2 regions of the Kitasatospora sp. NPDC057738 genome follow, and region 1 is predicted to be linked to the other one. Evidence: riboswitches for the same ligand, from Rfam matches in the RefSeq annotation. Region 1 holds a riboswitch; the other holds the start of a gene.

The links. A riboswitch is a leader RNA that binds a small molecule or an ion and turns the genes downstream of it on or off. The one in region 1 is predicted to bind guanidine.
Positions count from the first base shown of each region.
Region 2: linked by a shared signal. The riboswitch ahead of ACFVGO_RS07255 (MBL fold metallo-hydrolase) and the one ahead of ACFVGO_RS15660 (SMR family transporter) in region 1 are both predicted to bind guanidine.

Region 1 is NZ_JBHVJT010000024.1:25,230-30,209, reverse strand. It holds gene ACFVGO_RS15670 (hypothetical protein) at 1-761, shown strand, start outside; gene ACFVGO_RS15665 (MFS transporter) at 765-2,204, opposite strand; gene ACFVGO_RS15660 (SMR family transporter) at 2,329-2,643, opposite strand; guanidine-III (ykkC-III) riboswitch at 2,688-2,753, opposite strand; tRNA gene ACFVGO_RS15655 (tRNA-Cys) at 2,839-2,910, shown strand; gene ACFVGO_RS15650 (xanthine dehydrogenase family protein molybdopterin-binding subunit) at 3,017-4,980, opposite strand, start outside.
Region 2 is NZ_JBHVJT010000009.1:82,174-87,153, reverse strand. It holds gene ACFVGO_RS07265 (DHA2 family efflux MFS transporter permease subunit) at 1-1,037, shown strand, start outside; gene ACFVGO_RS07260 (Uma2 family endonuclease) at 1,108-1,656, shown strand; gene ACFVGO_RS07255 (MBL fold metallo-hydrolase) at 1,679-2,536, opposite strand; guanidine-III (ykkC-III) riboswitch at 2,548-2,615, opposite strand; gene ACFVGO_RS07250 (DUF397 domain-containing protein) at 2,649-2,846, opposite strand; gene ACFVGO_RS07245 (DUF397 domain-containing protein) at 2,843-3,028, opposite strand; gene ACFVGO_RS07240 (Scr1 family TA system antitoxin-like transcriptional regulator) at 3,025-3,840, opposite strand; gene fes (enterochelin esterase) at 3,908-4,980, opposite strand, start outside.

The DNA.
Region 1 (4,980 bases):
TCTGCGGCTCCACGGGCGTCGGCGCGTGGTCCCCGGAGGAGTGGGACAGCGAGATCCAGCAGGCGATGGACTTCGTGACGAACTGGCGCACCAACACCGGCTTCACCGACCTGCCCGCGCTGCCCTTCGACTACCGCAAGGAGCTGATCGGCAGCCGCACCCCCTGCCTGGAGGGCCAGCGCAACCTGCTGCCCACCGCGGTCAGGCGCGGCTGGCGCTACGACAGCAGCGGCAACGGCACCCAGGTGTGGCCGCAGAAGATCCAGGGCGGCGCGCTGTGGGACCTCCCGCTGCAGTCCATCCCGTTCCCCGGGCACACCTTCCAGGTGCTCTCGATGGACTACAACATCATGTACAACCAGTGCGGCCCCAACACCAAGGCCGACCCGGCGCTCCACCCCGGCTTCCAGACCCAGGCCCGCGACGCCTACCTGATGGGGTTCGACCGCACCTACAACGGCAACCGGGCGCCGTACGTCATCGGCAACCACTTCGAGGAGTGGAACGGCGGCATCTACATGAACGCCGTCGAGGACGTCCTCAGGACCATCGCGGACAAGCCGGAGGTCCGGCTGGTCTCCTTCCGGCAGCTGGTCGACTGGCTGGACGCCCAGGACCCGGCGGTGCTGCGCAAGCTCCAGACCCTCGCCCCGGGGCAGTCCCCGGCCGGCGGCTGGGAGGCCTTCCTCGGCGCCCCGGCGGGGGCCGCGCCCCCCGCCACGGCCCCCGCCACGGCCCCCGCCGGCGCCACCGCCGGCTGACCGTCAGGCCTTCGTCCGCACCCGGCCGGAGAGCACCGCGCCGAGCAGCGCCACCCCGGCCATCGACAGCAGGATCACCGCGAAGGCGCCGGGCGAGCCGGCCTCCCCGCCGCCCCCGTGGGCGGCGGCGAGCGAGCCGCCGCCCAGCGCCGCGAACATCACCCCGGCCAGACCGGTCAGCAGCACATTGCCCAGCGCGTCGCTCATCTGGAGCGCGGCCGAGTTGGCCCCGGCGTCCTCCGGCGTGGAGAGCTTCATCATCAGCACGCTGACGCTCGCGATGGCCATCCCCATCCCGACGCCGCCGACGCCCCAGGCCACCGACGCGGCCCAGGCCGGCACCGCCGGGAACAGCACCAGCGCGGCGCCCGAGATCGCCACCGCGGTCAGCACGAAGCCGCCCCGGATCATCGCCGTGCGGTAGCGCTCCGCCCCGGGCCGGCCCTGGAGCCAGGAGCCGAGCGCCCAGGTGAGACCGCCGCTGGTCAGGGTCAGGCCGGCCAGCGTCGGCGAGAGCTCACGCTGGGTGGTCATCATCAGCGGGATGAAGGCCTCGGCGGCGAAGAACGCCCCCGCGGCCACCCCGCGCAGCAGGATCACGGCCGGCAGTCCCCGGCCGGCCCGCAGGGTCCGCGCCGGCAGCAGGCCGAGGACCGCCGGCACCAGCAGCGCCGCCCCGGCGATCCCGGGGACCAGTCCGATCAGGTCGCGCCGCTGGCCCGCGTACTGCAGCAGGCCGGCGCCGACCGCCGCCATCGCGGCCAGCAGGGTGCGACGGCGGTCGAAGGCCGCGCCCCTGGCCACCGGGTGCTCCCGCTCGGTGCGGGCCAGTGCCGGGCCCATCACGGCCAGCGGCAGCAGGATCAGCACCGGCACGGCCAGGAACACCCAGCGCCACCCCAGGTGCTGGGTGACGGCCCCGGAGACCAGCGGACCGATGATCGAGGGCAGCACCCAGGCCGAGGAGAAGGCCGCGAACACCGCGGGCCGCAGCCGCTCCGGGTAGGCCCGGCCGACCACCACGTACAGGGCGACGATCACCAGCCCGCCGCCGAGGCCCTGGATGGCCCGCCCGGCCACGAACACCCACATCCCGGGTGCCGTCCCGGCCACCACCAGCCCCACGCCGAACACGGCGATGCCGCTGAACAGCGGCCGCAGCGGGCCGCTCCGGTCGCACCACTGGCCGGAGACGACCAGGGCGAACAGGGTGGTGGTGAAGTAGCCGGAGAAGGCGAACGCGTACAGCCCGAGCCCGTTCAGCTCGCGGGCCGCGGTCGGCATCGCGGTGTTGACGGCCGTTGCCTCGAAGGCGATCACCAGGACCACCGAGACGATCCCCAGCGTCAGGGCACGGTAGCGGCCGCCGAGGACCCCACCACCGGGGTCGTCGTCGAGGGGTATCGGTACGGGGTCGACCGAGGTGGGGGAGGCAGTGGTCATACGTAACATCGTAAGAGCCGTCTGCCCCGATGACCCCTGACCCCGGTCGGTGATCTCCTCGGCCGCAAGGCCTAGGACGGGCCCCGGGACCCAGGACGGGCCCCGGCCGGGACCGCGGCGGAGGTCAGTGCAGCACCTTGAGGCCCACCACGCCGGAGACGATCAGCAGCAGGCAGGCGATCCGGGCCATGGTCACCGCATCCCCCAGGACGGCCATGCCGTAGACCGCGGTGCCGACCGCTCCGATGCCCACCCAGACGGCGTAGCCGGTGCCGATCGGAATGGTGCGCATCGCGTACGCCAGGCCGCCCATGCTGAACAGCAGTGCGATGCCGAAGACGAGGCTGGGAACGAGGCGGGTGAAGCCCTTGGACGATTCCAGGGCGACCGCCCAAACGGTCTCCAGGACACCCGAGACGATCAGAACGAGCCAGGCCATGACGGTGGTACCTCCGCAGTCCACAGCGGCCGGATTGCCGCTGAACTGCGCCGTCTTGTCGTCACCGGGTACGACGCGCTCGTCCGGGGTGGCGGAAATACCGCCACCTGTCCCCGACGGTAGCACACCTTGCCATACAGAATTTACATAAGGGCATTGACCCCTCTCCCCCGGATCGGCCACTATGAATTCACTGGCCGTGTGCCCGAGTGGCTTAGGGAACCGTCTGCAAAGCGGTGCACGCGGGTTCGATTCCCGCCATGGCCTCACCGGAAAAGGGAATTGCCGGTCGACTCGGAAAGTCGGCCGGCAATTTCCTTTCCCTGCTTTCCGCCTTTTCCGGGAGCTCCCGGTCCGTCCCGGGAGCTCCCGGTCAGGCGGTGACGGCGTCCTCCGCCCGGATCGGCAGCCGGCCGACCGGCAGGCCGGTGGCGGCGCGCACGGCCGCGGCGACGGCCGCCGGGGCGACCACCGCGGGCACCGCTCCGACCGCCTTCGCGCCGAACGGGGCCACCACGTCGCGCTCCTCCAGCAGCGCGGCGATCCGCACCTCCGGGGTGTCCAGCGCGGTGGGCAGCCGGTAGCCGGTGAGCGAGGGGTTCAGCAGCACCCCGCCCTCCGTCCGCAGGTCCTCCAGCAGCGCCAGGCCCACGCCCTGGGCCACTCCCGCCTCGATCCGGTCCTCGATCTGGCGCGGGTTCAGCGCCCGGCCGACGTCCTGGGCGACCGTCATCTCGACCACCCGCACGGCGCCCAGCTCGATGTCCACGTCCACCACCGCACGCATCGCGCAGAACGAGATGGAGACGAAGGCGTCGCCTTGCCCGGCCTCGTCCAGCGGCTCGGTGGGGTGCGGGCGGCACTGCGCGGTGGCCCAGAGCTCCTTGCCCTCCAGCGCCTCGGCGACCGGCATGCCGAGCACCCCGTCGTACGAGGTGATCTTGCCGTCGGCGATCTGGAGCAGCTCCGCGGACATCCCGAAGTTCGCCGCGATCGGCTGCAGCAGCTGGTGGCGGACCATCAGCGCGGCCCGCTCGACGGCGCCGCCGGAGACCCAGGTGTGCCGGCCGCGGGCGGACGGCCCGGCGATCGACTGGTCGCTGTCGGCCGGGGCGATGTAGACCTCGCTGACGCCCAGCACGGTCTGCACGATCTGCCGGGCCAGCGTGGCGAAGCCCTGCCCGGCGTCGACCGCCGCGCAGATCACCGTGGCGTGGTCCCCGCTGACCCGCACGGTCGCCGTGGAGACCTCGTCCTCGCCCTCGGCGCCCAGCATGTGCACCATGCCGACGGCGTAGCCGATCCCGCGCCGCACCGCCGCCGGGTCGCCCGCGCCGCCGGGCCCGCCGGGCAGCAGCCACTCGGCGTCCGGGTCGTCCACCGGCAGGGCCGGCAGCGGCTCGGCGGCGACCGCGTCCAGCAGGGCGCGCACCGGCGCCGGGCAGGTGACGGCCTGACCGGTGGGCAGCGGGTCGCCGGTGGACATCGCGTTGCGGCGGCGGATCTCCACCGGGTCCACGCCGATCCGGGCGGCCAGCTGGTCCAGCTGCGACTCGTACGCGAAGCAGGCCTGCAGGGCGCCCTCGCCGCGCATCCGGCCGGCCGGCGGGTTGTTGGTGCGCACCGCCCAGGCGTCCACGAAGACGTTCGGGCAGACGTACGGACCGGCCGAGAAGGCCGTCGCGGCGGCCAGCGCCTCGGCGGAGACGTCCGCGTAGGCGCCGCCGTCCAGCAGGATCTGCGCCTCGACCTTCACCAGCGTGCCCTCGGCGTCGGCGTGGTGGCGGTAGCGCAGGAGCGCGGGGTGGCGCGAGGCGTGGGTGTGGAAGGACTCCTCGCGGGTGAGCGTCATCTTCACCGGCCGCCCGGTGCGCAGCGCCAGCAGGGCCAGGGTGACCTGGAACGAGAGGTCCTCGCGGTCGGTGGTGGCGCCGGGCACGCCGGTGACCACCAGCCGGACCCGGTCCGGCTCCAGGCCCAGGCAGGCGGCGGTGCGGTCGCGGTCGCCGTGCGGGTCGGTGGAGGACAGGTGCAGCTCGACGCCGCCGTCCGGGCGCGGTACGGCCAGCCCGGCCTCGGCGCCGAGCGGGGCCGGGTCCTGCCGGCCGACCTGGTAGAGGCCCTCGACGACGATCTCGCCGACCGCGTCCGGGTCCCCGGTGCGCAGCGGCAGGTGGCGGAACAGGTTGCCGTCCGGGTGCAGCGGCGGCGCGGTGAAGGCCTGCTCCGGGTCGGTGACGGCCTCCAGCGGCTCGTAGTCGACCGCGATCAGGCCGACCGCCAGCCGGGCGGTGTCCGGGTGGTCGGCGGCCACCGCGGCGATCGGCTCGCCGTGGT
Region 2 (4,980 bases), on a different contig from region 1:
CCGGCGGGCTGCTCACCCCGGTCGGGATGACGCTGCTGTTCCGGGCCTTCGCCCCGCACGAGCGGGCGGGCCTGGGCCGCATCCTGATCGTCCCGACCGCGCTGATGCCCGCCCTCGGGCCGCCGCTCGGCGGCTTCCTCACCGAACACCTCTCCTGGCACTGGCTGTTCCTGGTCAACGTGCCGATCGGGGTCGCCGCCGTGCTCCTCGGGCTGGTCGGCCTGCGCGACGAACAGGAGCCCCCGGCCGGCCGCTTCGACACCACCGGCTTCCTGCTCGCCACGCCCGGCCTCGGCCTGCTGACCTACGCCCTCGGCTTCGGCCCGGCGCACGGCTGGACCTCCCCGGGCGTGGCCCTCGGCGGACTGCTCGGCCTGGCCCTGCTGGGGGCGGCCGTACGGCACCAACTCCGGGCCCCCGAACCTCTGGTGGACCTGCGGCTGCTCGCCGACCGCACCTTCGGCGCGGCGAGCTGGCTCGCCCTGCTGACCTCGGCCGGGCTGATGGGCGCGCTGTTCGTGCTGCCGCTGCTCTACCAGGCGGCGCGCGGCGCCACCGCCCTGGACGCCGGGCTGAGCGTCTTCCCGGAGGCGATCGGCCTGATGGCCGCCTCCCAGGTGGTCGACCGCCTGCTGCCCCGGCTCGGTCCGCGCCGGCTCGCCCTGCCGGGCCTGCTGCTGGCGGCGGTCGTCCTCGCCTCCCTCGGTTTCGCCGAGAACCCGTGGGCCGTACGGGTGTTGATGTTCTGCGTCGGCCTGATCCTGGGCACCGCCGTCCTCACCGTCCAGATCGCCGGCTTCGCCGATGTCCCGCCGCCCGCCATGGGCCGCGCGATGGGCCTGTTCACCATCCTGCGCACCCTCGGCGGGGCGCTGGGCATCGCGGCCACCGCCGCGCTGATCGGTGCGCTCGGCGACGGCACGGGTGTCGGGCCGTACCGCCTCGCCCTCCTGCTGACAGCCGCCCTGGTCGCCGCCGGCACCCTGCTGGCCGCCCGCCTCCCCGCCGAGGCCCCGGGCCCGCCGCCGGAGGAATGACGCCGGTGCGGTTCGTGGTCCTCCGGTGCTCCGACTGCCCTACGGTGGTCGGAGCACCGGAGGAGAGCCCATGAACCCTCAGCACTACCGTCTGCTCGAAGAGGCCCGTCGTAGCCTGCCGGACGGCTACAAGGTCGAGCTGTCCGGTGACATCATCGTCATGCAGACGTCACCGTCATCGATTCACCAGCTCAACCTGGCGATCGTCCAGCGCCAGTTCGAGGCACACTGTCCTCCCGGCTACTTCCCGACGGGGAACAGCGACCTCTCCTCGCCGGAGGTCGGTTCCGTCCGCAACCCGGACCTCACCTACCTGCCCGAGGACATCATCGAGCTGGGCCGCGAGATCCCCGCCGACCTGGCGCTGATCGCGGTCGAGATCGCCTCGCCGTCCAACCCCGACAACGACTGGAGCGGGAAGGTCCGCGACTACCCGCGGATGGGCTTCCCGCTCTACCTGATCGTGGACCCCCGGCAGAAGACGGTGACCCTGTTCTCCGAACCCAACCGCGACCGCTACCACACCAGGACGGAACGGGAGTTCGGCGAGAAGCTCCGCATCCCCGCGCCCTTCGACTTCGAGCTGGACCTGACCCGGCTGGTCCCCTACCGGGACTGATCGGCCGCGGGGCCCGGGGAGTTCACTCGCTCGGCCAGAGGATCAGGTCGTCCAGCGGGTACCGGCGCGGCCGGTCACCGAGTTCGGCGACGGCCGCCCGGATGCGGTCCAGGTGGGCGGGGGTGAGCTGGAGCGGGGGCTCGTCGGGCTGGTGGGTGGTGCGGATCGGGTAGTCGACGCCCGGCTCGCGGGTCATCTCGATGTGGCAGCCGAGCACGTGCGTCACCGGGTGGCTCCCGGCGAACGCCACCAGCCGCTCGACGGTCCGTCGGAAGGCCGGCCAGTCGTCGATGTACAGCCGCCCCGGGTAGACGGTGTCTCCGGTGAGCAGGAAGCCCGTCCAGGGGTCGTAGTACGTGACGGCCGCCTCGTGGTGCCCCGGCGTGGCCAGGCACTTCAGCACCCGCCCGCCGCCGAGGTCGACCAGGGCCACGGCCTCCTCGTCCCGGTCGAAGCCGAAGTACGGCCAGGCGGTGGGCAGATCGGCACCGACCAGGGTGGTCGCGGGTCGGTCGGCGAACTGGCCGTCGCCCGCGACGTGGTCGCCGTGCGGGTGGGTGTGCAGCACCAGCAGCCCGTAGCCGTCCCGGGGATTGCGGGCGAGCCACGCCTCCACCAGCGCGTCGACCGTCGCGCGCAGCGGGAAGTACGCGGCCTCGGCCGTCGCCCCGGTGTCGATCAGCACCGCCCGCTCCGCCCCGAAGAGCAGGAACAGGAACGGGGCCTCGTAGTTGATCGCCTTGTTCTGCCGCAGGATGACGGTGTGCTCGTCGTACTCGTGGACCTGGATGTCCGGGTCCGTGTTGTGCTTGGCGGACGGGGAACCGTGGATCCACCGCACGTCCAGCGGACGGGCGATCGGTGCACCGGCAGCGGCCATGACGCCTCCACAGTGCGTCGTCTTGGCAGGCCGGGTACGGCGCACGTCTCGTCCGGGGCCGGCGCCGCTGCACCGCCCCGGGGACGCTAGCACGGGGGCCTTGGCGGCGGCTTCAGCGGTCCAGAGGAGTGACGTCTCGGGCGAGCTGCACGAAGTCGGCCCAGGCGGTCGGGTTGAAGGTGAGCTGGGGCCCGGTCTTGTCCTTGGAGTCGCGGACATGAACGGTGCCTGGAGTGGAAGCGACCTCGACGCAGGCGCCGCCTTCGGTTCCGCTGTGGCTGGACTTGAACCAGGCCAGTTCGGTGTTCATAGCTCCTCCACGAGCTTGCCGATGAATTCGGCCCAAGCCTCGGTCGTGAAGGTGAGCTGGGGGCCGGTCTTGTCCTTGGAATCGCGGACGCGGACGGTGCCCGGAGTGGAAGCGACCTCGATGCAGGCGCCACCCTCGCTCCCGCTGTGACTGGACTTGAACCAGACCAACTCGCGATTCACTGATCCTCCACCAGCTTGTTGATGAACCCGGCCGACTTCTCCGGAGTGAGAGCCTGTCGGAGGATCCTTTCATGGCGTTGGCTCAGGAGCTGTACCTTGTCGATGTCCGAGTACAGCCGCCCGCCAGCCTGGCCCTCCTCATAGGCGATTCGCTGGTGTTCGGGCAGGTCGAGGAGGATGAGCTGTCCTTCCAAGCCAGGATGGAAACCCTTCGAGGGAACGACCTGGATGACGACGTTGCGTTGCTTGCCGACCGTGATGAGGTGCCGCAGCTGCTCGGTGTGGGCTTCCTCCGTGCTGAGGCGGCGGCGCAGGACGGCCTCTTCGATCACGAAGTTGAACGCCTTGGTCTGAATGTTCAGCAACCCTCGACGTTCGAGACGGGCGGCCACCCGCGCAGCGACGGTCTCGTCGTCAAGTGGGGGCCAACGACCATCGATGATGGTTCTGGCCGTCGCTTCGGTCTGAAGCAGGCCGGGAACGAGCTGGTTCTCATACCAGTTGATGACCAGCGCCTCTTCCTCGTTCCGGATGTACTCCTCTGCGAACTGCGGATACTTCTCCGGCACCAGGAACTGCGCCCCCGCCACCAGGATCCCCTTCGCGTCGCACATGTCGTCCGCCACCTGCAGCAGGTGCATCGAGGGCTTGCGCCGCCCGGCCTCCATCGACCGCAGGCTCTCGATGCCGTACCCGGCCTCGGTGGCCAGGTCCTCGCGGCTGACACCCGCGCGTGTCCGCCACAGCTTGATCTGGTTGCCGCAGTACTTCCACGACATCGGCGGCGGCGCGGCGGACGAGGGCGCGTTCACGGGATACCTCCAGGCCGATCGGTGCGAAGTTCGACGCTAGACGCCCGATGGCCTGGAGGTATGCGAATCAGCCCGAAACCATTCCCTCGGGTGACCCGAGCAGGTGCGCGAGCCCGTCGGCCAGGCCCCCGCGCCAGCACGCGTAGTCGTGGCCGCCGTTGAACTCGCGGTAGGCGAGGTCGTAGCCGCGGGCCGTGAGGACGTCGCGCAGGTGGCGGTTCTGGGCGAGGAGCATCCATTCCTGGAGCCCGACCTCGATCCAGAAGCGGGCGGGGCGCCGCTCCTCGGCGGCGAAGCGCCGGGTAAGCCATTCGCTGCCCGCGTCGAACTCGGTCTCGTCGGGCCACCAGAAGGAGCCGGACTGGGAGAGTGCGTTGCCGAAGCGGTCCGGGCGGCGGTAGGCGGCGTAGGCGGCGGTGAGGCCGCCCGCGCTCTGGCCGGCGATCACGGTGGCGGCCGGGTCGCCGCTCGCGCCGAACTCCGTTGCGGCCCAGGGCAGCAGGCGGTCGGCGAGGAGGTCGATGAAGGCCGGGTTGCAGCTCAGGTCGTCCGGGCGCTTCGGCCCCATGGTGTGCACCAGCAGGGTGACGGTGGGCGGGATGGCGCCGTCGGCCGTCAGGTTGTCGAGGGTGTCGCCGACGGAGAGCACCTCGCCCCACATCTCGCCGTCCAGCAGTACCGCGACCGGGTACGGGCCGCAGTCCGCCCGGTGGCCGGCGGGGAGGTGGACGTCGACCCGCCGGCCGGCGACCGTGTGGGCGAGCGTCCGTCCGCGCGGCACGCCTTCGCGCCGCGCCACGTACGGCTGCGCGGGGGCGGCGGGCAGGCTGAGCACCGAGGCGGGGTGGCGGCCGTCGCGGGCGGGCAGCCGGGGCTCGGTGTCGTACGGGTCGGGGCGGGCCTGGTCGAGGACGCGCAGCCAGTCGGGCCGGGTGGTGCCGGGGGCCTCGCCGTGGAACGGGTACAGCTGGTAGGAAGCGCGGTGGTCTTCGCGCAGCCGGTAGGTGATCGCCCACATCCCATTCGACTGACGCTTCATCAGATGTGGCGTCAGGTCACCGGCGTGGCGGTCCTTGTCGGTGACGGTGTGCAGCAGCGCGAGCACGCCGTCGCAGTCGCCGTCGTGATGGGTGAAGGTGA